DNA from 3 places in the Micromonospora haikouensis genome. Region 1 is predicted to be linked to each of the others. Evidence: riboswitches for the same ligand, from Rfam matches in the RefSeq annotation. Region 1 holds a riboswitch; each other region holds the start of a gene.
What was found. Region 1 has a riboswitch for cyclic di-AMP ahead of TK50_RS22595 (coiled-coil domain-containing protein). Riboswitches for the same ligand answer to the same signal wherever they lie in the genome.

Region 1 (9,797 bases):
GTCACCCGCCTCGTCGGCGAGGCCCGAGCCGCTGCGCCGGGCGGAGCGGGCGGTGTCGCGAACGCTGTCCCCGGCCGAGACGACGGCGGAGGCCAGGTGCTGCCACGCCTGGTCCGCGATCCGCTCGGGCTTGCTGCGGCGCTCCAGCAGGTTGGTTCCGAACATCGTGCTACCTCCTCGGGTGCCGAAGCTTGCGGCCACTTCGGACTGCGGCGTGGGTCCGGTGGGCGGTCGCCCGGGCGTTGCCCCGGCGCGGTCCGCCCACCGGGGCAGTGCCCCACCCGGCGCCGCCGCAAACCCCCCGGCGCGCGCCGGCCGTGCCCTCAGCGTACGGACACCACCGCCGCGCCCCGGGCGAAGTCGTCGTCGTCATCGTCATCGTCGTCCCCGGCGCCGCCGAAGCCGCAGGCCAGCATGAGTGCGAGCAGCGCGCCGACGCCGGCCAGGCCGGCCAGTCTCCGGATCATGGGTGGTCCCTTCCGAGCTACGGGTGTGGACGTCGCCGATGCTAGGCGGGGCGGGCAACGGTGGCGGGTCCCGCCCGTGGCGGCCGGGTGGGCACACGCCCGGGGTGCGGGGTGCGCGCAAAGGTCGGAGGGGACCGCTACCCTGGGTCGGCGACACCGGCCCCCGGGCTGGTCGTCCGGCAAACAGGATCTGAAAAGTCCGGATAAGGGCAACGTGTTTTGCCCTGATCCACGAATTGCTCATCCCGAGGGGTGGCGACCGAGGCCATCGGAGGAATACTCTCGGTCGCGGCCCGCGTACTGATGAGGCGCCCGTCAACGGGCGAGTGGAGGTGCTCGCGTGAGCCTGTCGATCGTGAAGTCGGTTCTTTCCGGTGGTGTCATCGAGATCGCCCCGCGCGGTGAGATCGACGTCGACACCGCGTACGAGGTGCGTGAAGCCATCGCCGAGGTGCTCACCAAGGGGCGGCCCGCCCGCATCGAGCTGAACATGCGTCTCGTCACCTTCATCGACTCGGTCGGCATCAGCGCGATGGTGGCCGGCTTCCAGACCGCCGAGGTCAGCGGGGTGAAGCTGGTCGTCACCGAGCCGAGCCGCTTCGTGCACCGGCAGCTCTGGGTGACCGGCCTGCTCGGGCTCTTCGGTGCCCCGGAGCCCTACCTCGCGGGCACGGCCACCCCCGAGGTGCTGCCGGGCGCCTGACGCGGCTGCCGGCGCTGGTCCACGTGCCGGGGCCTCCGACCCTTCCCCCACGCCCCCGGGTGGGGGACGATCGACGGATGCCCCGGCGCGACAGCTTCCAGTACTCGGTCCAGGCCCGCTGCTCGCGGGCGGAGGCGGTGGCGCTGCTCAGCGATCCCGCCCGGCAGACCGAGCTGCATCCGTTGATCACGCGGGTGCGCCGGCTGTCGCCCCGACCGGGCGCACTGGCCAGCTACGCGATCACCGACCAGCTCGCCGCCGGGCCGGTGCGCTTCGGCGTGACGTACCAGGCGGACGTGCTGGTGGTGACCGACGACGAGATCGTCACGGTGGCCCGGCAGCGGCCGGCCACGACGGTGCGTAACCACACGCGGCTGCGCGACGAGCCGGACGGCCTCGTCCGCGTCGATGTGGAGATCACCCTGGTCGCACCGACGCCGCTGTTCGCGTACGCCTTCCGGCAGGCCCGCTCGGCGCACCTCGGGCTGGCCCGCCGGCTCGGCGAGGTGCTCGGCCGGGCGGCGTAGCGCCCCGGCGACCGTCCCGTCGGGGGAGGGCCGCCGGGGCGGTCGCGGGTCAGATCACCGACAGGTGCACGTGGTTGGTGTGGTCGCTGGACGGGTCCCCGTTTCCGCCGCTGTACGCCTTCCAGCCGCTGCTGGGCAGCCAGATCTGCTTGAACCAGATCACGTACAGCACGGCGAGCCGGTCGGCGTTGCGCACGAAGTACGCGGCCAGGTTGTTGCCGTAGGTGCGGTCCCCGCCGCTGGCCACGCCGCCGAAGCCGCCCTTCTGCGCGGCGAAGTCGCAGGCCCGGCCCTTCGGGTGCTCGCCTGAGCCGCCGGGCCGGTAGCAGGAGACGTACCGGGTGAAGCCGGCGGCCTTGGCCTGGTTGAGCGCGTGCAGGGTGCGCGGGGTGATGCAGCCGTTGGCGGGGGTGGGGTCGTTGACGCTGCACGACTCCGCCGGCCAGGAGCCGTCGGAGTTGCGCTTCGCGGGGGTGGCGTTCGCGCTGGAGGTGCCGCCTGGGCTGGACCCGCCGCCGCTGCTGCTGGCCTTGTTGTTGGCCACGGTGAGGGCCCGCTCGGCCTGCTCCTTGCGCTTGCCCATCAGCGCGACCTGCTTGCGCTGCTCGCGGATCTCGCCGTCGAGGGCCTGCCGGGTCTTCGTCGCCTCGTCCCGGGTGGTCAGCAGCTCGCGCAGCGCCCGGTCCTCGTTCGCGGCGATCGTGTCGAGCGCGGCGGCCCGGTCCAGGAACCCCTCGGGGGAGCTGCTGTCGAGCAGCACCGAGGCGGCGGTGAGCCGGCCCTTCTTGTACGCCACCCCGGCGATCTCGCCGACCTTGGCGCCGCGGGTGACCAGCTCGGCCTCGACCGTCTTGAGCTGGCCGCCGAGCTGCTGCTGCCGCTTCACCGACCGGTCGAGGGCGGTCTTGGCCTCCAGGTAGCCCTTGCTCGCCGCCTCGAGCTGGGCGCGCAGGGCGGGCGTGCCGCCCTCCTCGTCGTCGCCGGGTGCGGCGAGCAGGCCGACGGGCGGCGCGGCCCCGGCCGGCGTCACCGGCGCGACCCCGAGGCCGACGGCGAGCGTCAGCACCAGCGCCGCCGCCACCCGGGCGGCGAGCCTTCCTACAGGTGCCACTACTGGCATATGCGTGTCCTTCCGTCAGCCGCCGACCGGGTTAGCTGACGGGTTCGGGACGGAAGATCCCTACCGCTGGAGCGGATGCACCCCACAAACATGGTTCCCCGGCTCGCCCGCAGGCGATTAGGCGGCGGCCACCACAGGCGCCGGAGGGCGCCGCCCGGCGATGGCCGGGGCCGAGCCTACCGGTGCGCGTGGGACCAGCGCTGCTTCCGTGACGGAGGGTACGCGGATGAAACCTGTCAAGTCAGTCATTCGGCCACGAATGTCGCGAAAATTGATGAGCCTCGGTCTCACCAGCCGGCCGGCCCGCAGCCGTCGCGGGCGGCTCCCGGCTCGACCTGCAGGGTGGCGTGCTCGATGTGGAAGTCCTCGTGCAGGGCGGTGCGGGCGGCGGTCAGCACCGCGCCGACCTCCGCGCCGGGCGCCATGGTCAGGTGGGCCGAGGCGACCTCCATGCCGGAGGTCAGCGTCCAGACGTGCAGGTCGTGCACCTCGACCACGCCGGGCACGGCGGCCAGCCGGTCGTGCACGGCGGTCACCTGGAGGTGCTCCGGCGCGGCCTGCACCAGGATGCGCACCGCGGCCCGCCCGAGCCGCCAGGTGCGGGGCAGGATGAACACGCCGATCGCGACGGCCACCGCCGGGTCCGCCCACCACCAGCCGGTGGCCATGATCAGCGCCGCCGCGCCGATCACGCCGACCGACCCGAGCAGGTCGCCCAGCACCTCCAGGTACGCCCCGCGCAGGTTGATGCTCTCCTTCGCCCCGCTGCGCAGCAGGGCGAACGCGGCGACGTTGGCGAGCAGGCCCAGCACCGCCACCACGAGCATCGGGCCGGTGGTGACCTCGGGCGGGTCGCCGAAGCGGCGGACGGCCTCGACGAGGACGTAGACGGCGACGCCGCTGAGCAGCAGGGCGTTGCCGAGCGCGGCGAGCACCTCCAGCCGGTAGAGCCCGAACGTGCGCTGCGGGTCGGCGGTGGCCCGGCGGGTGGCGGTGATCGCGGCGAGCGCCATGCCGATGCCGAGCACGTCGGTGAACATGTGCCCGGCGTCGGAGAGCAGCGCCAGCGAGCCGGTGCCGAGCGCGGTCACCGCCTCGACGATCATCAGCGCGGCGAGCAGCGCGAACGCCGCCCAGAGTCGACCCGAGTGGCGGTCCGCCGCGTTCGCCGCCCCGTGGTGGTGGTCATGACCTGCGCCCACGCCCACACCCTCCGTCCGTGATCCCCGCCCGGCCCAATCTATGCTCACATCGCAATATGTGCAAGTGATCGACAGCGGTCCGGCCGGGGAACGGCCGGGCGCCGGATCAGCCCGTGGGTTCGACGGTGACGAGGCGCTGGGTCGCCCGGGACAGCGCCACGTACAGCGTCCGCACGCCCGACCCCGGGTCGGCCCGGATCTCGCCCGGGGCGACCAGCACCACCCCGTCGTACTCCATGCCCTTGGCCTGGAGGCTGGTCACCACCTGCAGGCGCGGCGCCGCCCGGCCCGCCAGCCAGCCCGCCACCTCGTCGCGGCGCGGCACCGGCGTGATCACCCCGACCGTGCCCTCCACCTCGCCGAGCAGGTCGCCGACCGCCGCGACGGTCGCCGCCGCCAGTTCGGCCGCCGGCACGGTCAGCTCGACCGGGGCCACGCCGGTGGACCGCACCGCGCGGGGCAGCGCCAGGTCCGGGTAGAGCCGGCGGATCTCCGCCTCCGCCACCGCGAAGATCTCCGCCGAGTTGCGGTAGTTGGTGGTCAGCTCGAACTGGTGCCGCCGGCGGCGGCCCAGCGCCGCGTCCCGGGCCCGGGTCAGCTCCTCCGGGTCCCCCGTCCACGCGGTCTGCGCCGGGTCGCCCACCACCGTCCAGGACGCCAACCGGCCACGCCGGCCGATCATCCGCCACTGCATCGGCGACACGTCCTGCGCCTCGTCGACCACCACGTGCGCGAAGTCGCGGTAGTCCTCGGGCCGCTCCCGGGCCGCCTCCCGCGCCGCGCGCTGCCGGTCGGCATGCGTGCTCAGCTCGCGTACGCCCCCGGCGAGCTGGAACGGGTCGCGCCTCGCCCGCTTCGGCTGCAGCGGCTTGCCCAGCAGCGCGTCCAGCTCGTCGAGCAGGGCGACGTCGGCGATCGTGAGCCCCTCGACGTCCAGCGCCCGGTACGCCTCGACGAGCAGGCCGACCTCCGCCCGGGACAGCACCCCGGCGGCGTACCGCCGCAGCCGGTCGGGGCGGGCCAGCCAGCCCAGCACGTGCCGGGGGTGCAGCCGCGGCCACCACGCCTTGAGGAACTCGCGGAACTCGGGCCGCTCGGCGATCTCGTCCTCGAACGCGCGCTGCTCCGGCAGCCGGCCGATGCCCAGCCGCCGGGCCTGCGCCCACAGCGCCGCGAACACCCCGTCGAAGCCCGCCCGGCGCGACTCGTTGCGGCGGGCACCCCGGCCCAGCGCCCGGTCCCGGATGCCGTCGAGCTCTCGGCGGTCGAGCCGCAGCAGCTCACCCCGGTAGAGCAGGCGCAACTCGCCAGGCCCGCCCGGCACCGCGTCCCGCACCGCCCGCTCCAGCACCCGGCGCATCCGCAGGGAACCCTTCACCGCCGCCACCTCCGGCGGGTCGGTGCGCGTCGCGCCCATCCCCGGGAACATCGACCCCAGCGAGCGCAACGTCGCCGTCTCCTCGCCCAGCGACGGCAGCACCGAGGCGATGTACTCCACGAACACCGCCGACGGGCCCACCACCAGGATGCCGCCGCCCGCGTAGCGGCTGCGGTCGGAATAGAGCAGGTACGCCGCCCGGTGCAGGGCCACCGCCGTCTTGCCCGTGCCCGGCCCGCCCGAGACGATCGTGACCCCGGAGGCGGGGGAGCGGATCGCCTCGTCCTGCTCGCGCTGGATGGTGGCCACGATGTCCCGCATCCCCCGGCCCGTGGCCCGGGACAGGGTCGCCAGCAGCCCGCCGTCGCCCACCACCGCCATGTCCGGCGGTGCCGCCGCCGGATCCAGCAGGTCGTCCTCGATCCGGGTCACCCGCTCCGCCGACGAGGAGATCGTGCGCCGCCGCACCACGCCCAGCGGCTGGGCGGGCGTCGCCTGGTAGAAGGCGGCGGCGGCCGGGGCCCGCCAGTCCACGACCAGGGTCTCGGCGTCCTCGCCGCGCACCCCGAGCCGCCCCACGTGCAGCACCTGCCCCTCGCGCAGGTCCAGCCGGCCGAAGACCAGCCCCTCGTGCTCGGCGTCGAGCACGTGCCGGCGCTGGGCGGCGTGGAAGACCATCGCGTCCCGCTCGACGAGCGCCCCGAAGTTGCCCACCCGGGCCAGGCGGTAGCCGTCCTTCTCGGCCTGCGCGGCAAAGTGGCGCAGCTCGGCGAGGCGGGCGTACACCCGGTCGAGGTGCCGCTGCTCGGCGGCGATCTCCTGCTCCAGGGTCGTGCGGTCGGTCAACGTACGGGCTCCTCGCAGACGGCGGCGTCGGCCGCGCCAGGGGCGCGGCGGCGCGCCGGGGTGACCGGGTGAGGGTACGGCCAGCAGCCGACGGCTTCGCGGGGCCATGCCGCCGCCGCGATCCACCCCACGTCCCGGGCGGCCGGCGCGGGTCCCCCGGTCGGCGCCGCCGCGGCCCCGGTCAGGCCCCGTCGGGGCCCCCGGTCAGCGCGGCGCGGACGCCTCCGGCGCGCCCGCCAGCACCCGGCCCAGCACCCCGGCCAGGGCCGCGTTCACCTGCTCGGGCCGCTCCATCATCAGCATGTGCCCGGCGCCCGGGCAGACCGTCAGCTCCGTCGCCGGCAGGGCCGCCGCGATCGACTCGGCGCACGGCGGCGGGGTGAGCCGGTCCCGGTCGCCGACCAGCGCCGCCGCCGGCAGGTGGGCCAGCGCCGCGAGGGTGTCCAGCCGGTGCTGGGCCCCGATCGACGCCCGGAACCCGCCGATCGAGCGCAGCGTGGCCCGGGCCACCGCCGAGGTGACCAGCCGGATGTCGGTCGGGTCGCAGCGGTCGCCGAAGAGCATCCAGCGGATGCTGGGCCGCAGGGCGCGCAGCAGCGCCCGGGGCGGACGCCACGCGCCGCAGCGGGCCAGCACCCCCGCGCCCGTGGTCTCGGCCAGCCGGATCAGCCGGGCGATGCGGGGGGAGAGGCCGTACACGGTGTGGGTGTGCCCCTCGGCGGTGGTCGAGACGAACACCAGCCCCGCCGTGCGGGCGGCGAAGTGGCCGGGGTGCCGGTGCGCGTACTCCATGATCGTCATGCCGCCCATCGAGTGCCCGACCAGCACCACCGGCCCGGCGGGCGCGACGGCGTCGAGCACGGCGGCCAGGTCGTCGCCGAGCTGGGCCAGGGTGGCGGTGCGCAGCGCCATGCAGCCGGACCGGCCGTGCCCCCGGGCGTCGTACGTGACCACCCGGACCCGGTCGCCGAACCGCTCGCGCAGCTCGGCGAGCTGCCGGTGCCAGCTGCGCCCGTCCAGCGTCCAGCCGTGCAGCAGGACGGCGGTGACGTCGGCGTCGGCCGGCCCGGACGTCTCGACGTGCAGGCGCACGTCGTCCGTGAGCCGCACCTCCACGTGTTCCGGCATCGCCGCCTCCCCTCGGGCCGCCACGGAAACTTCACCGCCGGGTGACCCGGCGGTAACACCGGCTACCCGCCATGACACCACGCCAACCCTGTGCAAGGAAGGGCCCCTTCTTGACGCCTGGGGTGAAGAAGGGTCCCCTGCTCACCTTCGACGGCCCGGAGCGGGGGCGGGGCGCAGACGGCGAACCGCCCGCCGGGTGGCCCGGCGGGCGGTTCGAGGTGGCGCAGGTGAAGCGGTCGAGCAGGTGTCGCGGGCGGGCTCAGCCGCCGAAGACACCGGCCTCGGCGAGGCGCTTCTCGGTGGCGTCCCAGCCGTGGTCGGGGTGGGCGGCCGCGAGGCTGTTCAGCTCGGCCCGGATCTTGGCGGCGTGGCCGGCGGCGGCCAGCGTCCGGATCTCCTCGACGAAGGCGTCGGAGTCGGTGCGCAGGTGCGCGGTCTTGCCGTTGGTCAGGTTCCGCACGTAGGCGTGCTTGCCGCCGTTGAGCGGGATCAGGTACTTGAACTCGCCCAGCACGCTGAGGGCCCCACCCTGGCCAGCCTGGCCGGCCCGGACTGACGCGCGCGCGGTCTTAGAGGTGTTGCTCGCCACGGAGGTACTCCTTGGAGACGTACGGGAGGACGGGGAACGTCCGGGGGCTGTGACGGGTGACGCCCGGGAAGAGCCTCGGCCCGCCGAAGATGTGCGCGGCACAAGCCGCCGAGAGAACTGTACACGACCACGATGCCTGGCTGGTCACCGCGACTGTCGTCAGGGCACAACCGAGGCCACCGGCCCGGCATTCCGTCCCCGTCCGGGGCGGCGAATTTTCCGATTCCCTGGCGCACCATCCGCCCCACCAGTCATCATGTGTTCCAACAGCCACTCGGGTGTCGAGGTCGTAGGGGAAGACGCACCTCGCTCTCCGGGAGGTCACCGTGCCAACGCGTGGCGTCGTATACGTCCACTCGACCCCGCTCGCCGTGTGCTCACACGTCGAGTGGGCGATCGCGCGCGTCCTTGCCGCGCCGGTCAACCTGCAGTGGACGGCCCAGCCCGTCGATCCCGGCGCCCGCCGGGCCGAGTGCGGGTGGACCGGTCGCCCGGGGACGGGCGCCGAGCTGGCTGCTGCCCTCCGGCAGTGGCCCATGATCCGTTTCGAGGTGACCGAGGAACCGAGCGCGGGCGTCGACGGCGAACGCTTCATGTACGTTCCGGGGCGGGGCCTGTTCCGGGCCACCGTCGGCGCGGCCGGCGACATCCAGCTCGGCGAGGACCGGCTGCGCGGCATCATGGCCGCCGCGCGGGCCCCCGAGGCCCTCGCGCACGCGCTCGACAAGGCGCTCGGCACCGCCTGGGACGCCGAGCTTGAGCCCTACCGCTACGCGGGCGACGGCGCCCCGGTGACGCTGCTCACCCGCGTCGGCTGAGCGCCGCCCCGGCCACCTCCCCACCCGGACGCGGCCGGCGACCTCCGGTCCCGGCGCGGCGGCTTGACCGGGCCGAGTTGCCCCGATAAGGGGTGAACTGGTGGGATGGACCGCGTGTCGAACTCCCCGCGACGTGCCGGCGTCGCGCTCGCCGCCCTGACCGCCGTGCTGCTCACCGGGTGCACGGGGGAGCCGGACCGGCCCCGCCCCGCCCCGTCGGCCAGCCCCGCCGCGGCCGACCCGACCCCGTCGGGCGCGCCGACCGCGACCGCCGACCCGGCCGCCCGCGCCGCCGCCCTGGTCGGCACCCTCGCCGACGAGGACCTGGTCGGCCAGGTCCTCATGCCCTACGCGTACGGCGACAACGCCACGAAGGTCTCCACCGGCTCCGCCGCCGGCAACCGGGCCCTCGCCGGGGTGGACACCCCGGCCGAGATGGTGGCGAAGTACCGGCTGGGCGGGCTCATCCTGGTCGGCTTCAGCGCCGACGACCCGACCTCCGGCAACCAGGAGACCACCAACGTCGACAACCCGCAGCAGGTCCGCGAGCTGACCACCGGCCTGCGCGACGCGGCCGGGAAGCTGCCCGCCGGCGCGGCCCCGCTGCTGATCGGCACCGACCAGGAGTACGGGGTGGTCACCCGGATCACCGACGGGGTCACCCTGCTGCCCAGCCCGCTGGCCGCCGGAGCGGCCGGGGACCCGGCGCTGACCGAGGCCGCCTGGCGGGCCGCCGGCCAGGAGCTGGCCGCGATGGGGATCAACCTCGACTTCGCCCCCGTCGCCGACGTGCTGGTCACCCGCAGCACGGTGATCGGCTCCCGGTCGTTCGGCGCGGACCCGAAGCGCGCCTCGGCCCAGGTGGCCGGCGCGGTGCGCGGGTTGCAGGGCGCCGGGGTGGCGGCCAGCGTCAAGCACTTCCCGGGCCACGGCCTCAGCGCCGCCGACTCCCACGAGGAGCTGCCGGTGGTCGGCCAGAGCCGCAAGGTCCTCGACTCCACGGCGTTCCCGCCGTTCTC
Region 2 (9,797 bases), on a different contig from region 1:
ACGATCTGCGCGGCCAGGGGGTGGCTCAGGGCGTGCGCGACCACCCGCAGCAGCAGGCCGAGGTCGCCGCGCAGGCTGCCGGTGTCCAGGCTCGGCAGCTTGCTGCCGGCGGCGGCGCCGACGACCTCGACGACCAGCTCCAGCTTGGAACTCCAGCGCCGGTAGATCGCGGTCTTGCTGACCCCGGCCCGGCGGGCGACGGCCTCGATGGAGAGCCGGCCGTAGCCGACGGCGGCCAGCTCCTGCATCAGCGCGCGGCGGATGGCCGTGGTGATCTCGCCCCGCAGCACCGCCGCGCCGGCCGGCGCGCGCCTCTTCTCGGTGGTCACGGCAGACTCTTCTCGCGCGTCACGGCAGACCCTCCTCGGCTGTCACGTGGGACAATGTACCGCAACGACGCTACGGTTGCGTCCCGACGTGGTTATGGACTACCTTCCACGCAGCGACGAGGCGGCGCTCCCACGCACCGGCCACCGGCGAACCCGTCGTCGCACCCACCCCGTTGGTACAACAGACGCACCCCGCTGGCACGACAAGATCGGAGCGCCCATCCCATGGCCAACACCGCGCTGGCCGACCCCGACGCAGGCCTGACCCAGGCGCAACTGGCCGCCCGGTACGGGCTGCGGGTCGCCGGCGAGCGGCCGTCCCTGGCGGAGTACACCCGCCGCCTGTGGGCGTACCGGCACTTCATCGCCGCGTACTCGAACGCCAAGCTGGTCGCCTCGTTCAGCAACGCCCGGCTCGGGCAGCTCTGGCAGGTGCTCACCCCGCTGACGAACGCGGCGGTCTACTACCTGATCTTCGGCCTGGTGCTGAAGCAGAACAGCATCCCGAACTTCATCGCGTACCTGACCGCCGGGTTGTTCATCTTCAACTTCACCCAGACCGCGGTGCAGAACGGCACCCAGTCGATCACCGGCAACCTGGGGCTGATCCGGGCGCTGCACTTCCCCCGGGCCTGCCTGCCGCTCGCCGTCATGCTCACCCAGTTCCAGCAGCTGATGGCCTCGCTGGTCGTGCTGATGGGCATCGTGCTGGTCACCGGCGAGCCGCTCACCGTCGAGTGGCTGCTGCTCGTGCCGGTCGTGCTGCTCCAGGCGCTGTTCAACGCCGGGCTCACCATGGCCGTGGCCCGGATGGGCTCGAAGGTCGCCGACCTCAAGCAGGTGATGCCGTTCCTGGTGCGCACCTGGATGTACGGCTCCGGCGTGCTCTACAACGTCGCGCTGTTCGAGGAGAACCTGCCGGGCTGGGCGACCCGGATCGTCGAGGCGAACCCGATGCTGGTCTACATCGAGCTGGCCCGGCACGCGCTGCTGGAGGGGGCGCCGCTGCTCAACTCCTCCATGGTCCAGGCGTGGACGTACGCGGTGGCCTGGGCGGTCGTGATGGGCGTGGGTGGTTTCATCTACTTCTGGCGGGGCGAACAGGAGTACGGCCGTGGCTGAGCACATCGAGGCGTCCAACGACGTCACCGTGACGCTGCCGAGGATCGTCGAGCGCATCCCGACCGTGGTGGTCGACGACGCGCACGTGATCTACCGGGTGCACAAGGGCGCCGCCGGCGGCACCAGCCCGGTGGCCGCGCTGAAGCGGATCATGTCCCGCACGTCCGCGCCGAACATCCGGGAGGTGCACGCGGTCAAGGGGGTCAGCTTCACCGCGTACCGGGGCGAGGCGATCGGGCTGATCGGCAGCAACGGCTCCGGCAAGTCCACCCTGCTGCGGGCCATCGCCGGGCTGCTGCCGGTCAACCGGGGTGCCGTCTACACGCAGGGGCAGCCGTCGCTGCTCGGCGTCAACGCCGCCCTGCTCAACGACCTGCCCGGTGAGCGCAACGTCACCCTCGGCTGCCTCGCCATGGGCATGCAGCCGGCCGACGTGGCCCGGCTCGCCCCGGAGATCATCGAGTTCTCCGGGATCAACGAGCGCGGCGACTTCGCCTCGCTGCCGATGCGGACGTACTCCTCCGGCATGGCCGCCCGGCTGCGCTTCTCCATCGCGGCGGCGAAGAAGCACGACGTGCTGCTGATCGACGAGGCCCTCGCCACCGGCGACAAGGGCTTCCGCAAGCGCAGCGAGCAGCGGGTGCGGGAGCTGCGGGAGGGCGCGGGAACGGTGTTCCTGGTCAGCCACCAGCTCTCCTCGGTGCGGGACACCTGCGAACGGACGATCTGGCTGGAATCGGGCGTGCTGCGGATGGACGGCCCGACCGACGAGGTGCTGCGCGCGTACGAGGACTTCTCCAACAAGAAGTAAGGTTGCGGCATCCGTACGGTGTCGTGCGGGTGTCTTCCCCACCGCGTCGTCCCTGGGGGGCGGCGCGGTGGTTGCGTTATGGTTCACCCGGCCGCCGTGCGGCCGTCACCCCCTGTTCGCAAACCGTGAGAGTGAGGATCGGCAATGACGCAGGACCACACCACTGGCCCGGACGCCACACCGGAGACCCCGGCGCCGTGGCGGCCCTCGCGGACGGTGGCGGTGGTGCTGGCGGGCGGGACCGGGACCCGGCTCGGCCTCGGCATCCCCAAGCAGCTGCTGAAGATCGCCGGCAAGCCGATCATCGAGCACACCCTGGCGGTCTTCGAGGCGGCCCCCGAGATCGACGAGATCATCGTGCTGATGGCCGACGGGCACGTCCCCGACGCCCAGCAGATCGTCGACAAGGCCGGCTTCCGCAAGGTCAGCAAGGTCATCGCCGGCGGTGACACGCGCAACGCCACCACCCGCATCGCGCTGGACGCGGTCGGCGAGGGCGACGTCAACATCCTCTTCCACGACGCGGTGCGCCCGCTGCTCAGCGGCCGGATCGTGCGGGAGTGCGTCAACGCGCTCTGGACGTACTCGGCGGTCGACGTGGCGATCCCGTCGGCCGACACGATCATCCAGGTCGACGACAACGACTGCATCACCGACATCCCGGTGCGCTCCACGCTGCGCCGGGGGCAGACCCCGCAGGCGTTCCGGTCCGGCACGATCCGCGAGGCGTACCGGATCGCCGCCGGCGACCCCGACTTCGCCGCCACCGACGACTGCGGCGTCGTGCTGCGCTACCTGCCGGGCACCCCGATCAAGGTGATCGACGGCTCGGACGAGAACATCAAGGTCACCCACCCGGTCGACGTGCACCTGGCGGACAAGCTGTTCCAGCTCGCCGCCGCGCAGGCCCCCCGGCTGACCGACCGGGGCTACACCGAGGAGCTGACCGGCCGCACGATCGTCGTGTTCGGGGGCAGCTACGGCATCGGCCACGAGCTGACCGAGCTGGCCCGCCGCCACGGCGCGCAGGTCTTCCCGTTCAGCCGCTCCACCACCGGCACCCACGTCGAGCGCGCCGAGGACGTCGAGGCCGCGCTGAAGACCGCCTTCGAGGCCACCGGCCGGATCGACCACGTGGTCGTCACCGCCGGCATCCTGGAAAAGGGCGAGCTGGCCGAGATGGACCAGGAGACGATGGACCGGGTCCTGCACGTCAACTTCGTCGGCCCGGTCACCATCGCCCGGCAGTCGCTGCCGTACCTGCAGCAGACCAAGGGCCAGCTGCTGCTCTACACGTCCAGCTCGTACACCCGGGGCCGGGCCCGCTACGCGCTCTACTCGGCCACCAAGGCCGCCCTGGTCAACCTCACCCAGGCGCTGTCCGACGAGTGGGCCGAGTTCGGCGTACGGGTCAACTGCATCAACCCGGAGCGCACCGCCACGCCGATGCGCACCAAGGCGTTCGGCGAGGAGCCGGAGCACACCCTGCTGGCCGCCGAGACCGTCGCCCAGTCGTCGCTGGACGTGCTGATCTCCGAGCTGACCGGGCAGGTCATCGACGTACGCCGGGCGCCGGGCGAGCTGCCCGCCGCGGGCGTGCCCGCCCAGGCCAGCCGGGCGTCCGCCCCGGCCACGGCCGGCTGACGGGTCGACGGCCACCGCGACGGGCGAAGGAAGCGAAGCGACATGCGTGGTGACCTGGTCAGGAAGCTGGCCGCCCGGGTGGCGGCCACCGGCCTGGCGGTGCTGGCGTTCCTCACCCTCGCCCTGACCGGGGCGACGGGCTGGGGCCTGGCGCTCGCGGTGGCGGCCCTCGCCGCCGCCGGCTGGGAGCGCCGGGTCCGCCCGGCCGCCGACAGCACCGCCGAGGCGGTGCTGCTCGCCGCCGGCATCCTCGTCGGGTACGCGCGACGGCTCGACGCCGGCTTCGACCCGGCGCTGGCGGCGACGGCCCTGGTGCTGCTGGGGCTGGTGCTGCTGGTGGGGCCGCTGCGGCAGGCCGGCGACCTGGAGATCCGGGCGGCGAACCTGCCCGTGCGGTCGTGGACCCCGTTGATCGCGGCCCGGCTGGGCGACGCCCTGCTGGTGCTGCTCGCCGTGGTGGCGCTGGCCGCCGCCCTGGTGCTGCCGGCCTGGGTCGCCCTGCTGGTGGCCCTCGCCGTCGGCGCGGGGGCCGGGGCGGTCGCGGCCGACCTGGCGAAGCGACGGTTCCGGCCCGGGGCGGGTGGCTCGGCGGTGGCCCGAGCGCTGCGGGCGCACCGGCCGGAGTTCCTGCTGCACTTCTCCGCCCCGCCCGGGTCGGAATACCAGGTCACCATGTGGCTGCCGTACCTGGAGCGGATCGGCCGGCCGTTCTTCGTGATGGTGCGGGAGCCGGAGTTCCTCGCCCCGATCGCCGCGGCCACCAGCGCCCCGGTGGTCTACTGCCCGACGCTGAAGGCGATGGACGAGGCGCTGGTGCCGAGCCTGAAGGTGGCGTTCTACGTCAACCACGGGGCGAAGAACAGCCACTGCATCCGGTTCTCGCAGCTCACCCACGTGCAGATCCACCACGGCGACAGCGACAAGGCACCGAGCGCCAACCCGGTCACGGCGCTGTTCGACCGCAACTTCGTGGCCGGGCGGGCGGCGATCGACCGGTACGCCCGCGCCGGGGTGGACATCCCGGCGGAGAAGTTCGTCGTGGTCGGCCGCCCCCAGGTCGAGTCGATCGAGGTACGCCGCGCGCCGGCCACCGGCCTGGCGAACCCGACGGTGCTCTACACCCCGACCTGGACGGGGCACCACGCCGACGCGAACTACTGCTCGCTGCCGGTGGGCGAGACGATCGTGCGGGGCCTGCTGGCCCGGGGCGCGACGGTGATCCTGCGCGCCCACCCGTACACGGGGCAGAACCCGGCGTCGGCGCGGCAGCTCGCCCGGCTCACGGAGCTGCTGGCGGCGGACCGGGCCCGCACCGGGCGGCAGCACGTCTTCGGCGCGGCGGCCAGCCGGGAGCTGTCCCTGGTCGACTGCGTCAACCGCTCCGACGCGCTCGTCTCGGACGTCTCCGGCGTCATCTCCGACTACCTCTACTCCGGCAAGCCGTACGCGGTGACGGACATGGTCGGCGACGGCGACCGGTTCGTCGAGCGGTTCCCGCTGGCCGGCTCGGGTTACGTGCTGCGGAGCGACGCGGGCAACCTCGACGAGGTGCTCGGCCTGCTGCTGGACACCGACCCGAAGGCGGCGGCCCGCTGGGGCACCCGGGCCCACTACCTGGGCGACTTCCCGGCCGAGTCGTACGCCGAGGCGTTCCTTTCGGCGGCCCGCCGGGAGCTGGAGCCGGGCTGGAACCCGCCGGCCCCGCGCGCCGCCGACGCGATGACCCACTCCCCCACCGCCTGATCGTCCCGCCTCCGATTCTTGGACAGTTGCTGTTCGCCTTGAACCGCAACTGTCCAAGGATCGAGGCCGCCCCCGCCTACCCGGAGACGGCACCGGCCCCGGCTCTCTGCGGAGGAGAGCCGGGGCCGGTGGGGGGGGAGGGTGATGTCAGGCCGAGTAGCCCCGCGTCGCCGCCCAGTGGGCCAGCGCGGCGGTGCTGATCCAGTACGCCGGGACGGCCGGGTCCGCCGAGTCGGCGATCCGCACGGTGCGCCCGGAGTCGCGGTAGCCCACGACGGCGATGTAGTGGCCGCCGGGGAACGAGTGCCAGCCGCCGTCGACGTCGGTGGCGTCGCCGGCGATGTTGACCACGACGCCGCGACCGGCGCTGACCGCCTTCACCACGTCGGCCCGGAGCCGCTCCGTCTCCGCCGGGGTGGCGGCGCCGCCGGGGATCAGCCGGGTCCGGTACGGCTCGCCCTTGACCATCTCGTTGAGCACACGGGTGGTGTCGTAGGCCGAGTTGGTGCCCATCTCCGTGGTGCCGAGGCGCGCGGCCAGGTCGTCCTGGGTGCCGTCGACACCGGTGGCGGAGAGCGCGTTGCGCACCGCAGCCGGGCCGCAGTAGTAGTAGGTGCTCTGGGCCTCGTAGTCGTAGTCGAGGACCTTGGACGACGGCGGCTTCGGGGCCGCGGGCTTCGCCGTGGTCTTCTTCGGCGTCGCCGAGGCCGTCAGGTCGGGGTTCGGGGCCGCCGAGGTGGCGCTCGGCGACGGCGCGGCGCTGCTCGGGGCAGCGAGCGGCGCGGCGATCCGGGCCTGGGCGCGGCTGGCCGCGCCGTCGAGGCGGGGTGCCACCTCGGCCACGGCGGCGTTGGTGGTCCGCTGCGGGGCGGGGGCGTCGTCGTCGACGGCGGCGAGCAGCGCGCCGGTGCCGGAGGCCAGCAGCAGCGCCGCGGCGGAGCCGGCGACGACCTGGTACGGGCGTTCCGTGGCGAGTCGCCGCAGGTGCCGCTTGAGCTGATCGTTCACGTGTTCCTCCACGGGACGGGGCGGAAGCGGAGGCACCCGGGCGCGCGTCGGCGCACGGCGGCGGACGGTGTCCGCGGCCGGTGGGGTCCGCTTTCTGGGGCGCCCGCTCAGGCGGGCGTACGCAGGGGTGCGACGGTCAGTGCGCCGGCTCGGCGGCGGCGGACACGGGCACCGGGCTCCGTGGTGGAGGAACAACCCGGGGGGTGGGGTCGTGCTGCACGAGGATGGAACTCCTTCCGATACCGCCTACCGGGTTAGCTGACGGATTCGGGCGGGAAGATCGCCCTACCGCAGGCCGTGGCCCGCGGATTCACCCCGGACGTGCAATGGGTCCCCGGTTCGTGATCTTCACGATTGAGCGGGTCGGCGCGGCGTCGCCTCTTGCGATCGGGTACCGCACCAGACGGGCCGACACTACTGGCCGACGGAAGTCCTGCCAACCCCCCGCCACCTGCTTAAACGTCCGCTGACCGACCCATTTACGGGGCATTCGGAGACTGACGCGACTCAATGGGACTGCCGACCCATCCGACGCCAGCGGACCCGCAACGGGACGACGCGCCGCGAATCTCGGCGATTACCGCCCCCGATCAAACCGAATGGCCCCGCCTGCCCGATCCCACCCCACCATGACCCGCCTCACACCCCCGCCCTGCCCCCGCCCTGCCCCCGCCCTGCCCCCGCCTCGGTGATCAAGAGAAAAGCGTCAGAGTTGATCTCCACGATGACGCAAACCTCTTGATCACGGCGGTCACCGCAGTGACCACGGTCACGACGGTCACGGCGGTCACGGCGGTCACGGCGGTCACCACCACCGCGGTTTCCGCGGTTACCGTGCCGGGGCGGGGCGGGGTGGGCGCCAGCCGGTGATCCCGAGGACCCTGCCGGAGGCCGTGGCGCTGGTCGCCGGCGCGTGGGCGGGCCGGGCGCGCTCGGCGGCGGCGTACGCCTCGGCGGCCAGCGCCCGGGCGGCCTCGGCCGCCAGTTCGGCGTCGCCCCACGCGGCCCGCTCGCGTGCGGCGGCGGCACGGTAGCGGGCCAGCCTGCCGTCCCGGACGGCCCGGGCCAGGACGACCTCCTGCTCCACCGGGTGCAGCCGGGGGTCCCAGCCGCCCCGGCGGGCGAAGACGTCGCAGAGCTGCCCGATGGACAACTCGCCCCGCAGGTGGGCCGCCGTGGCGGCGTGGTGCAGCCAGCGCTCCCGGGCCGCGTACTCGGCGGGGGTACGCGGGGTGTGCGGCGTCGGCAGCGCGCCCGCGTCGCGGAAGCGTCGGGCGGCGGTCTCCGCCTCGTCGTACGCCTGCCAGGCCCGCTCGGCGGCGTCCTGGGCGGCCGTCCAGGCGGCCCGTCGGCGGCGGGCGTTCTGCGCCGCCCCGGCGGCGGCCACCGCCACCTCCTCGGCGTACCGGCGCAGGTCTGCGGCGGCCGGGGCGGGCGGGGCGGCGGGCCGGACCGGGGGCTCGACGGCGGGCGGGCGGTCCCGCTCGGGGCGGGCGACCAGCACGGCGAGCACGGTGAGCGCCAGCACGAGCAGCACGGACCAGATGGCGGCGGCCAGCGGCACCTCGGTCAGGAACTGGTAGAGAACGATGTCCATGGTCGGCACCTCGCGGGCAGGGGAGGCGGAAAGGGATCCGGGCCGCCGCCGGGCGGGACGCCTACGGCGTACGGGCCCGGCGGCTGGGGCGGCGGTGGGTGAGGGTCGTCGGCGACGGTGGTGGCGGGCGCGGCCCGCCGCGTGGCTCAGGCGGCCGGCGGCGCGCGGGGGCCGACGGCGGCGGGGACGAGCCCGGTCGGCACCCGCTGCGGGGCCGGCGCGGCGACCTGCGGGGGCCCGGCCTCGGCGGGCGGCGGCACGTCGGCGGGCGGCCACGGGCCGGCGGCACCCGCTGCGGCGGTGGAGCCGGCGGCGATGGAGCCAGTGACGGTGGACCCGGCGGCGGATGCCGCGACGGTGCGGGCCTCCGCGACGGCGACGGACCCCGCAACGGAGGCGGCGACGGCAGGGCTGGAGCCGGCCTGGCCGGGGTCGACGCTGGCGGGGAGCATCGTGCCCGGCGGCAGCGACGCGGCACCGAGGGAGAACGCGACCACGACGGCGAGGGTCGCCAGCATCCGCGCCGTCCAGCGCGCGACCCACCACAGGGGACAGGTCAGCGCGACGGGAAGCACCCGTCCACGCTACCGCCACCGGCCGCGCCACGCACCGCCGGCGAGCGTGTCACCTGCTGAACGCGGCGTGGCGCACCACGGACGACGCACCACTGGCCACGCACCACCGCCACGCGTCACCGGCGGCGGGGTCAGGGGCCGGGTCGGCGGCGGAGCAGGGGCAGGGGCAGGCGGCGGGTCAGGCGGCGGCGGCCGGGGCGCGGGGTCGGCGCGGCGGCCCGAGCCGGCGGGTCAGCGGCATCTCCACCCACCGGTGCAACAGCGCGGCCAGGCCGAGGTTGACCAGCAGGAAGCCGACCGCCGCCAGCGGGCCCCACCAGCCGGGCAGCCCCGTGCCGAGCCGGTCGGCCAGCCGCAGGACGGTGATCATGACGAAGACGTGCACCAGGTAGAAGGCGAAGGAGACCTCGCCGAGCCAGACCATCGGCCGGGACCGCCACGGCGTCCGCGCGCCGCGCACGTCCGCGTCGGCGGCGGCCACGATGACCAGCAGGTACGCCGCCGCGAGCAGCGCCGCCCACAGCTCGGCGCGGATCCACTGGGCGGCGACCACCCAGGTGACGACGAACATGACGCTGGCGGCGGTGAGCCCCGGGCCGCGCCAGCGCCCCCGGCGCAGCAGCTCGGCGGCGGCCACCCCCATCCAGAACTCCAGGGACCGCACGACCGGGAAGATCTGGGTGAACCACCAGGTGCTCTCCTGCGGCACCAGGCGCTGCCCCGGCCAGAGCGCCACGATCAGCAGCGGCACGGCCGCCACCACCGCCCACAGCGCCCCGACCGGGGCCCGGCGCACCAGCGGCAGCGCGAACGGCAGGCAGACGTAGAAGAACAGCTCGCAGGAGAGCGACCAGCTCACCGAGTTGACGCTGTAGAAGTAGCCGGGCGTCGGGTCCCACGCCTGGACCAGGAACAGGTTCTCCACCGCGGCGCGGACGTTGACCGGGTCGGCGAAGACCCACACCCCG
Region 3 (9,797 bases), on a different contig from region 1:
CACCGTGTCGCCGTGCCGGAAGTCGAGGTAGAGCCGGTAGGTCCCGGCCGACGGGAACTCGGCGGAGAACGTGACCGCCGGCCCGGCCAGGGTCGCCCCGTCGCCTGGCGCGCCCTCCGGGTGCACGTGCAGGTACGCCAGGTCGCCCTGCCGCAGGGCCACCAGGTGCCCGTACGCGCCGAGGTAGGGCTGGAGGTCGGTGACCGGCGTGCCGTCCCGGCTGACGGTCAGGGTGAGCCGGCTGGCCCGGCCGGGCTGGGCCGTGCCGGCCAGGGTGACGGTGTAGCCGTCGACGGTCGTGGCGGCGGCGGGCGGTGGCAGCGGCCGGGCGTCGAGCGCGCCGGGGACGGTGACGTCGACGCCGAGGGTCAACGCCGGCCCGCCGGCCGGGGTGAAGTCGGCGAACGCCCGCCAGACGCCGGGGCCGGCGAGCGGGGACGCCACCCGCCAGGTGCCGTCCGGCCCCGCCTCGGGGTGGACGTGCCGGAAGCCGGAGAGGTCCCGCCGGGCGACGATCAGGTGCATCCGCTTGTCGTGCGCGACCTCGTAGCGGGTGACCGGCCGCCCGTCGGGGCCGGTGATCCGGAAGGCGAACTCGCCGGCCGGTGCGGCCAGCGGGGCGAGGGTGTAGCCCCGGTCGGAGACGAGCAGCCCGCCGGGCAGGTGGGCGGCCGGCGCGTCCCCGGCGTCGGCGTGGGTGGTGCCGTGGGCGGGGTCGTCGGCGTCGTGGCGGGTGTCGGCGGCCGGGGCGACGGGGCCGACCACCTGGCCGACCCCGTACGCCGCGCCGAACACCGCCGCCAGGCCGAGGGCGAAGCCGCTCAGCTTCGTCGCCGTGTTCATCGTGTGCCTCGGTTTCTCCGCAGGGGCGGCGTCACGCGTCGACGAGGGTGTATCCGGCCTCGTCGACGGCGGCGCGCACGGTTTCGGTGTCCAGCGGGTTGTCGCTGGTGACGGTGACCCGGCCGCCCTCCAGGTCCACCTTGACGTTGGTGACGCCGTCGATCGCGCCGACCTCGGTGACGACCGAGCCGGCGCAGTGCCCGCAGCTCATCCCCCGCACCTCGTACGTCGTGCTGACCATCGCTCTCTCCTTCCGCTGCACCTCACGTTACCCCCGGGGGGTAAACGCGAGGCGGACCACCGTCTCAGGAACGCCAGGAATACCGGGTGGGGGTATCCGACGCAGGGAACCGTACCATACCCCCGAGGGGTATGCTAATCTCGGTCGCATGACCGGACCCATGCCCGCCCCGACCCGGGGGTACACCGCCAGCAAGGACCAGTTGCTCGCGCGGCTCCGCCGCGTGGAGGGTCAGGTCCGCGGCATCGAGAAGATGGTCGACGAGGACCGCTACTGCATCGACGTGCTCACCCAGATCTCCGCGATCCAGGCGGCCCTGGACAAGGTCGCCCTCGGCCTGCTCGACGGGCACGCTCGGCACTGCCTGCACGAGGGCGCCGTCGAGGGCCGGGCCGACGAGATGGCCACCGAGATGATGGCCGCCGTCGGCCGCCTCATGAAACGCGGCTGACGCCCGCCCGGCCCACTGACGCCGCCCGCGCGGGGCGACTCGCGCCTGTCGGCTCGCGACTCGCCCCGCGCCGCTCGCGGCTCGCCCCGCGCGCCGACAGGCGCTTGATCGACTTCATGTCGGCGACATGGGGGCATCCCGAGCTGCGGACACCCCCACCTCGCCGGCATGACGCGTGGCGCGGCCCCGCCGTCCGATCCGGCCGTCAGAGCCGGCCGACGATCTTCCTCATCTGGTCGATCTCGCCCTGCTGGCTGGTGGCGATCTGCTGGGCCAGCGCCTTGGCCTCGGGGTTCGCCCCCGCGGCCAACTCCTCCCTCGCCATGGTGATCGCGCCCTCGTGGTGGGCGATCATCATGGTCAGGAACTGCCGGTCGAAGCCGACGCCGCGCGCGCCGGCCAGCTTCGTCATGTCCGCCTCGGACATCATCCCCGGCATCTCGTGGCCCATCTCCGGCATGCCGTGCCCGTGCCCCGGGGCAGGCGACGGGACCGGCCGGCCCCACCCCGTCAGCCAGCCGGTCATGGTGGCGATCTCCGGTGCCTGGGCGGCCTTGATCGCGGCGGCGAGCCGCTTGACCTCCGGGTCCGCGGCGCGGGTCTCGGCCAGCTCGGCCATCTCCACGGCCTGCCGGTGGTGCGGGATCATCATCTGGGCGAACATCACGTCGGCGTCGCCGAACGCGGCCGGCCCGCGCGTCGGAGTCCCGGCGGCGCTGGCACCGGCAGCGGTGGTGCCGGCGGCCGGCTGGTCGTGGCTGGGCGAGCCGTGGTCGGCGGAGCCGCAGGCGGCCAGGCCGAGGACGGCGGTCAGGGCCACGCCGGCAAGGGCGGCGCGGCGCGCGGTCGTACGAGTGGTCATGGCGAATCCTTCGGTCTCGGTCACGTACGAGGGCAGGACGGAGACACGGGTCACCGGCAGAGCCGGGCACCGCGCCGGGGCGTCCTACGTACGCGACACCGAGACCTCGGCCAGCCGAAGGCCGAGCGGGCGGGATGGCGGGGCGCGCGGCCCGGCGGACACGCCACCGGCCTGCCAGCCGGGCGGGCCGGGTGCCCGGGCACGGGTCAGCAGGAGCACGGCGACGAGCAGGGCCACCCCGAGCGCGCCGAGCACCGCCAGGCAGACGCTCCAACCGGACGGCCCGTCGGCGCGACCACCGTCCGGCAGCAGCCGGGCGGGCGCACACCCACCAGCCGGACAGCCGGCGCGGCCACCCAGGGTGACGGCGGCGACCATGCCGCCGACGGGGACGGCCATTCCACCGGCGAACGCCCAGAGCGCATCCGCGCCGCCGGCAAGCACCACGGGGACAGCGGGCGCCACGGAGCCGCCCATGCCGCCGGCAAGCGCCACGGGACCGCCCGTGCCGCCGACGAGTGCCACGGGACCGCCCGTGCCGTCGGCGAGCGCCACGGGGACAGCCGCGCCGTCGGCGAGCGTCGCTGGGGCCGGGTGGCCGTCGCGCGGTGTTGCCCCGTCGTGGCCGGCGTGGGTGCCGCCGGAGTGTGCGCCGTGGCCGAGGGTGTGCATGGCGGCGAGGCCGATCAGGGTGCAGAGCAGCAGCGCGAGGCGACCCCACCGCCCGCCCGTCACCGCCGTCGTCCCCACACCACCACGCTAGAGCCTCGCCCGGGGTCGACTCACCTCGCCTCGCGGATGCGGGCGCGGAATGTGACCCGGCACCGCAGGCGCGGAATGTGACCCGGCACCGCGGGCGCGGAATGTGACCCGGCACCGCGAGCCGGGCCGCGGCCCCGACCGCGATCAGCCGGGGGTGAGGCGGACCCGGCGGAGCAGTTGGGCGTTCAGCGCCACCACAATCGTGGACGCCGACATCAGGATCGCCCCGACCGCCGGGCTCAGCGCCACCCCCGCCCAGGCCAGCACCCCGGCGGCCAGCGGCAGGGCCACCACGTTGTAGCCGGCCGCCCAGGCCAGGTTCTGCACCATCTTGCGGTAGGACGCCCGGGAGAGCCGGGCCACCGCCGCCACCCCGCGCGGGTCGGACGAGGCGAGCACCACCCCGGCGGACTCGATCGCCACGTCCGTGCCGGCCCCGATGGCGATGCCCACGTCGGCGCGGGCCAGCGCCGGGGCGTCGTTGACCCCGTCGCCGACCATCGCCACCGTCAGCCCACGTCGTTGCAGCTCGGTGACCTTCCCGTCCTTGTCGGCCGGCAGCACCTCCGCGAAGACCTCGTCCACACCGGCACGGAAGCCGAGGTCGGCGGCGACCGCGTCCGCCACCGCCCGGGCGTCCCCGGTGATCATCGCGATGGTCCGGATGCCCTGGGCACGCAGCTCGGCGATCGCCTCGCGGGCCTCGGGGCGTACTTCGTCGGCGAGGGCGAGCGCGCCGAGCACCGTGCCGGGAAGGCGGACCAGGTGCAGCACGGCGGCCCCTCGCCCCGCCCAGTCGGCGGCGGCCTGCTCCAGCTCGGTGGGGAGGCCCACGCCCAGCTCGCGCAGCAGGGCCGGCCCGCCCACGGCGTACTCCGTGCCGTCGATCGTGGCCCGCACCCCACGGCCCGGCAGGGCGCGGAAGCCGGTGGCCGGTGCGGGGCCGCCGCGCTGTTCGGCGGCGGCGACGATCGCGCGGGCCAGCGGGTGCTCGCTGTCCGCCTCGACGCCGGCGGCCAGCCGCAGCAGCTCGTCCTCGCCGGTGCCCGCGACGGCCGCGACGCCGGTCACGGCGTGCTCGCCCCGGGTGAGGGTGCCGGTCTTGTCGAACAGCACCGCGTCGACGGTGCGCATCCGCTCCAGCGCGAGACGGTTCTTCACCAGGATGCCGGAGCGCGCCGCCACCGCCGTAGACAGCGCGATGACCAGCGGGATCGCGAGCCCCAGCGCGTGCGGGCAGGCGATGACCAGCACCGTGACGGTCCGCACGACGGCCTCGTCGGTGTCGCCGAGGAGGGACCAGACCACGACCGTCACCACGGCGGTGGCGGTGGCGACGTAGAACAGCCAGGCCGCGAAGCGGTCCGCGAGCACCTGGGCCCGGCCGCTGGAGCGCTGGGCCTCGGCGACCATGCGCTGGATGCCGGCGAGGGTGGTCTCCTCGCCGGTGGCCTGCACCTCGACCCGGAGCGCGGAGTCCGTGGCCACCGTGCCCGCCACCACCCGGTCGCCGACCGACCGGGCGACCGGGCGGGACTCGCCCGTGATCATGGATTCGTCCAGCTCGGCGGCTCCGTCGACGACCCGGCCGTCGGCCGGCACCCGACCGCCGGGCCGGACCAGCAGCACGTCGCCGACGTGCAGCGCGGCCACGGGGACCCGCTCGGTGCCGCCGTCGGGCCCGACCCGCTCCGCGTCGTCGGGCAGCAGCGCGGCCAGCGCCGCGAGGGCGCCCCGGGCCTGGCCGATCGCCTTCATCTCCTGCCAGTGCCCGAGCAGCATGATGGTGACCAGCGCCGCCAGCTCCCACCAGAAGTCCAGGTCGAACGCGCCGGCGCTGGTGGCCAGCGACGCGGCGTACGCCACGCTGATCGCCATCGCGATGAGCAGCATCATCCCGGGTGCCCGGTCGCGCAGCTCCCGGACCGCGCCGACCAGGAACGGCCACCCGCCCCACCAGAAGACGGCCGAGCCGAGCACCGGGCCGACCAGGGCCCGGCCGGGAAACTCCAGCGAGTAGCCGAACCAGTCCATCACCATGTGGCTGGTGACGACGATCGGCAGGGTCAGCGCGAGGCAGACCCAGAACCGGCGGCGGAACATCTCCGGGTCGTGCCCGGCGTGCTTGTCGTGCCCGCCGTGTCCGGCGTGCTCGTCGTGGGCCATGTCTCCAACATGCCCTGCCGGCCGTCGAATCGGCAGGATGTCGGCCAGATGGCGGTATCAGGGCGGCCGGAACACCGCCATGTCGCCGACATGGTGTCGGCCGACCTGCGTTCGCAGGTGAGGGTGGCTACGATTCCGGGCGATGGGACGTGGGATCCCGCTCCGGGCGGTCCGCAGGGCGGAGACCGGGCCGCCGGTGGGGCGGGGCTTCGGGCGACCCGCGGGACGGGCAGGTCCTCCGGCGGCCGGCCCGGTGCGGTCGTCCGGGCAGCCGGCCCGGATCGATCGCCCGCGACGCTGAACCGTCCGGGCCGCCGAGCCGTATCCCGCGCTGACACCGTTTGGAGATCGTCGATGGGCGCCGACCACAACCGACCCGCTCCGCCCACCCCACCGGGGGTGCGGCGGGTCCTCGTCGCGACCGTGGTGCCCCTCTTCGTGCTCACCGTGATCGCGGCGGTCGTCCTGTGGCCCCGCGACGGCGGTCCCGAGGTCGACGGCGGTTCGCCGGTGCCCCGCTATCACGGCACGGTGACCCGGGTGGTCACCGAGGAGTGCCCGCCGCAGCCGGAGACGCCGGAGGGCGGCGGGCCGGGCGTCGCGGACGGCCCGTGCGGCACGGTGACCGTCCGGGTGGAGCAGGGGCCCGACGCCGGGCAGCAGGTCGAGACGCCGATCCCGACCGGCCCCGGCGCGCCCACCGTAGCCGTCGACGACCGGATCGTGCTGGTGAAGCTGACCGACCCGGCCGACCCGGCGGCGAGCACCTACAACATCGCCGAGCACCAGCGCGGCGCCCCGCTGATCTGGCTGGCGGTGGTGTTCGCGCTGGCGATCGTCGCGTTCGGCCGCTGGCGGGGGGTGGCCGCCCTGGCCGGGCTCGCCGCCACCTTCGCCATCCTGCTGACCTTCGTGCTGCCCGGCATCGGCGCGGGCGGGTCGCCGCTGCCGATCGCCGTCGTCGGCTCCGCGTTGATCATGTTCGTGGTGTTGTACCTCACCCACGGGGTCACCGCGCAGACGTCGGTGGCCGTCCTCGGCACCCTGGGCAGCCTGGTGCTCACCGGCCTGCTGGGCACCCTGGCCACGGCGGCCACCCACCTCACCGGGTACGGCAGCGAGGACGCCACCACCCTGTCGATGTTCCGGGGCGACGTGGACCTGCACGGCCTGCTCCTGGCCGGCATCATCATCGGTTCGCTCGGGGTGCTCGACGACGTCACCGTGACCCAGGCGGCCACGGTCACCGAGCTGGCGCACGCCAACCCGGGGCTGTCCCGGTTGCAGCTCTACCGGGCGGCCACCCGCGTCGGCCGGGCGCACATCGCCTCCACGGTCAACACGATCGTGCTGGCGTACGCGGGCGCGTCGCTGCCGCTGCTGCTCCTGCTCACCGCCGACTCCCGCCCCGTGACCGAGATCCTGACCAGCGAGTTCCTCGCCCAGGAGATCGTCCGCAGCGCGGTCGCCACGCTGGGCCTGATCGCCGCCGTGCCGCTCACCACCGGGCTGGCCGCCGTGGTCACCGCAGCGGGGCGCACGGCGGCGGGACACACGGCTGAGGGGCACACCGCTGAGGGGCACACCGCCGCGTCCCGGCCCGGCCCGGCGGACGGCGGGGACGTGCCGGCGGCGCGTACCCCCGGGGGCGGGCGGCGGACCGCGGACCGCAATCTCGCGCTGGAGGCGCTCGGCGGCGGCCGGGCGGCCGAGGGGTTCCCCGACGACCACGCCCCCACCCACCCCCCGGCCGGACGGCCGCACCGAGAAGGAGGCACGGACACCGCATGGTGACACTTCACAGCGTGACCGGTGGCGGCATCCGCCCTGAGAAGCGCATCACTGATTACCGATGGCGATTACGAAATGACGCTTTTAGTCGGCATCCGGACGTAGCTCCCCGCATGGGCTCTCGGGTAACCTCGCTGCCGGTCACCGCCGAAGGCGCGAAGCGGCGCCTGCGGTGCCGCCGCCCAATCGCCGCAAGGCGAGCCGGGGAACCAGGTGCCCGGGGTGAATCCGCGCGAGCGGTAGGGGCCGCTTCCGCCCCGAACCCGTCAGCTAACCCGGTCGGCGGTCGATGGAAGGGAACATTGTGACGGCACCCCTGCACCGCTGGTTGACACCCGTGGTGGCCGTGCTCGCTGCCCTGGCGGTCGTCGCCGGGCCGGCCGCCCCGGCGCTCGCCCTGCCCGCCGCCGCCCCCCAACCCTCGGGGCACGAGGAGGACGACGAGCCCCAGCTCATCACCGACGTCATCGAGGCGACGAACCGGGACTACGCCCAGGCGAAGTCGAAGCTCGAGAAGTCCAAGAAGCGCCAGGCCCAGCTCGCCGACGAGGTGCGCAAGGCCCAGGAGGAGCTGGACGCGCTCGCGCCGCAGGTCGGCGAGATGGCCGCGCAGTCGTACCGGACCGGCCGGGTCGGCGCGATGGCGATGCTGCTGGAGAGCAACACACCGGACTCGTTCGTCAAGCGCGCCTCGGCCCTCGACGAGCTGAACATGGTCAACGCCAACAAGCTGGCCGAGGTCAGCGCGGCGAAGAACCGCGCCGAGCAGGCCAAGCTCGCGCTCGACGCCGAGGTGCGCGAGCAGCAGAAGCAGGCGTCGGTCATGGCGAAGAAGAAGTTCGACGCCGAGAAGGCACTCGCCCTGGTCGGCGGCAAGGGCTTCACCGGCGGCCTGGTCAACGCCACCTCCCCGGTCGCGAGGATCGGGCCGGGCCGGACGTCGGACGGCGACTGGCGGCCCGAGTCGTGCAGCGAGAACGACCCCACCACCTCCGGCTGCATCACGCCCCGCACCCTGCACGCCTACAAGGAGACCAAGCGGGCCGGCTTCAACCGGTTCGTGGGCTGCTACCGGCCGGGCGGGCCGTGGGAACACCCCAAGGGCCGGGCCTGCGACTGGTCGCTCCAGAACAGCGGGTTCTCCCCCTGGCACAACAACGACACCCGGATGTACGGCAACAACCTCGCCGCGTTCCTCATCCGCAACGCCGACCGGCTCGGCATCTACTACGTCATCTGGAACCGGCAGATCTGGTTCCCGGCGACCGGCTGGAAGTCCTACAGCGGGCCGTCCAACCACACGGACCACGTGCACATGTCGCTGCTCTGACGCGGCGCGCCGCGCACGACGAGAGGGGCCGTCCCGCTGTGGGGGCGGCCCCTCTCGTCGTGTCTCGGGCGGCGGTGCGCGTCAGGGCCGGGGTGAGCGCCGGGCGGCGGGGGTGCGTCAGGCGGCGGCGCGGGCCGGGGTGGCGTCCGCCGCCATGGCGGCCGGCACGGCGGCCACCGTCCGCACCCCGCCGGCACTGAGCCGGTACGACATCCCGACGACCGCGCAGCGGCCCGCGTCGACCTCGGCGGCCAGCACGGGCGACCGGTCGAGCATCGCCTCGACCGTGCACGCGATGTGGATGTCGATGATCTCGTCGATGCCCTCGACGCCCCGCTCGGCGGCCCGGTGCAGGCTGGGCACCACGGCGTCCACCACGGCCCGCAGGTTGCCGGCGGGCTCGCTGCCGGTGCCGGCCGCCGCCTTGGCCGCCTGCACCGCCCCGCAGGAGTCGTGGCCGAGCACCACCACCAGGGGGGTGCCCAGCACGGTCACGGCGTACTCGACGCTGCCCAGCACCTCGGGGCCGACGGTGTGCCCGGCGGTGCGGACCACGAAGAGGTCCCCCAGGCCACGGTCGAAGATGATCTCGGCGGCGAGGCGGGAGTCGGAGCAGCCGACGATCACCGCGAACGGGTGCTGCCCGTCGGCGACGGCCGCCCGGTGGTCGGCGTCCTGGTTGGGGTGGCGCGGCGTTCCGCTGACGAAGCGGTGGTTGCCGGCGTGCAGCTCGGCGAGGGCCCGGGCCGGGGTGCAGGCAGCGCCCGGCTCGCCCGGTCGCCCGACGGACGAGAGGGGGTCTAGCTGCCCGGAGCCCGCCTGAGCCATCGACATGCTGGAATGCTCCATGCCCCATCACCTCGTCATTCACGCGCACGACCAGTTCCCCCACGGTCACACGCAGCGAAAGGCACGTCAAGCGTTACGTGATACACATTTCCTGCTTTGGGAAGGGGTTGCGCAGGCCCGCGCTCCGGCCCGCGTCGGCCCAGGGGCGTGGGCGTCGTCGCCGAGCCCTAACATGTCCGACATGGCGACGACAGCAGGCGGGAACGGGAACACCCGGAACTGGACGTTCCTCACCAACCACGGCCACGTCCTGCTCGCCATCGCCCGCAACCCGACCGCCAGGCTGCGCGACGTCGCGGACGAGGTGGGCGTGACCGAGCGCGCGGCGCAGGCGATCGTGGCCGACCTGGAGGCCGGCGGCTACCTGCGGCGGACCCGGGTCGGCCGGCGCAACGAATACACGGTCAACCCCAGCGGCCACTTCCGCCACCCGGCCGAGGCGGACCGCCAGGTCGGCGACCTCCTCGCCCTCTTCACCACCGACCAGCCCGAACGGGACGCC

Region 2: it holds a riboswitch for cyclic di-AMP, as region 1 does, so the genes downstream of both, TK50_RS11695 (C39 family peptidase) here and TK50_RS22595 (coiled-coil domain-containing protein) in region 1, are expected to answer to the same signal.
Region 3: it holds a riboswitch for cyclic di-AMP, as region 1 does, so the genes downstream of both, TK50_RS04560 (coiled-coil domain-containing protein) here and TK50_RS22595 (coiled-coil domain-containing protein) in region 1, are expected to answer to the same signal.

Annotation. Positions count from the first base shown of each region.
Region 1 covers NZ_JXSX01000003.1:213,294-223,090, forward strand. The annotation lists gene TK50_RS22580 (hypothetical protein) at 1-165, opposite strand, end outside; gene TK50_RS34205 (hypothetical protein) at 324-467, opposite strand; gene TK50_RS22585 (STAS domain-containing protein) at 808-1,170, shown strand; gene TK50_RS22590 (SRPBCC family protein) at 1,248-1,697, shown strand; gene TK50_RS22595 (coiled-coil domain-containing protein) at 1,747-2,817, opposite strand; cyclic di-AMP (ydaO/yuaA leader) riboswitch at 2,822-2,951, opposite strand; gene TK50_RS22600 (cation diffusion facilitator family transporter) at 3,105-4,019, opposite strand; gene TK50_RS22605 (HelD family protein) at 4,126-6,243, opposite strand; gene TK50_RS22610 (alpha/beta fold hydrolase) at 6,448-7,371, opposite strand; gene TK50_RS22615 (hypothetical protein) at 7,631-7,960, opposite strand; gene TK50_RS22620 (DUF3145 domain-containing protein) at 8,287-8,778, shown strand; gene TK50_RS22625 (glycoside hydrolase family 3 protein) at 8,884-9,797, shown strand, end outside.
Region 2 covers NZ_JXSX01000001.1:2,820,886-2,830,682, reverse strand. The annotation lists gene TK50_RS11720 (TetR/AcrR family transcriptional regulator) at 1-329, opposite strand, end outside; gene TK50_RS11715 (ABC transporter permease) at 555-1,451, shown strand; gene TK50_RS11710 (ABC transporter ATP-binding protein) at 1,444-2,262, shown strand; gene TK50_RS11705 (bifunctional cytidylyltransferase/SDR family oxidoreductase) at 2,407-3,906, shown strand; gene TK50_RS11700 (CDP-glycerol glycerophosphotransferase family protein) at 3,949-5,649, shown strand; gene TK50_RS11695 (C39 family peptidase) at 5,797-6,669, opposite strand; cyclic di-AMP (ydaO/yuaA leader) riboswitch at 6,886-7,028, opposite strand; gene TK50_RS11690 (hypothetical protein) at 7,487-8,254, opposite strand; gene TK50_RS11685 (hypothetical protein) at 8,401-8,829, opposite strand; gene TK50_RS11680 (acyltransferase family protein) at 9,008-9,797, opposite strand, start outside.
Region 3 covers NZ_JXSX01000001.1:995,801-1,005,597, reverse strand. The annotation lists gene TK50_RS04595 (hypothetical protein) at 1-843, opposite strand, end outside; gene TK50_RS04590 (heavy-metal-associated domain-containing protein) at 875-1,084, opposite strand; gene TK50_RS04585 (metal-sensitive transcriptional regulator) at 1,233-1,535, shown strand; gene TK50_RS04580 (DUF305 domain-containing protein) at 1,741-2,397, opposite strand; gene TK50_RS04575 (hypothetical protein) at 2,482-3,147, opposite strand; gene TK50_RS04570 (heavy metal translocating P-type ATPase) at 3,304-5,325, opposite strand; gene TK50_RS04565 (YibE/F family protein) at 5,680-7,119, shown strand; cyclic di-AMP (ydaO/yuaA leader) riboswitch at 7,286-7,416, shown strand; gene TK50_RS04560 (coiled-coil domain-containing protein) at 7,421-8,446, shown strand; gene TK50_RS04555 (carbonic anhydrase) at 8,564-9,274, opposite strand; gene TK50_RS04550 (helix-turn-helix transcriptional regulator) at 9,468-9,797, shown strand, end outside.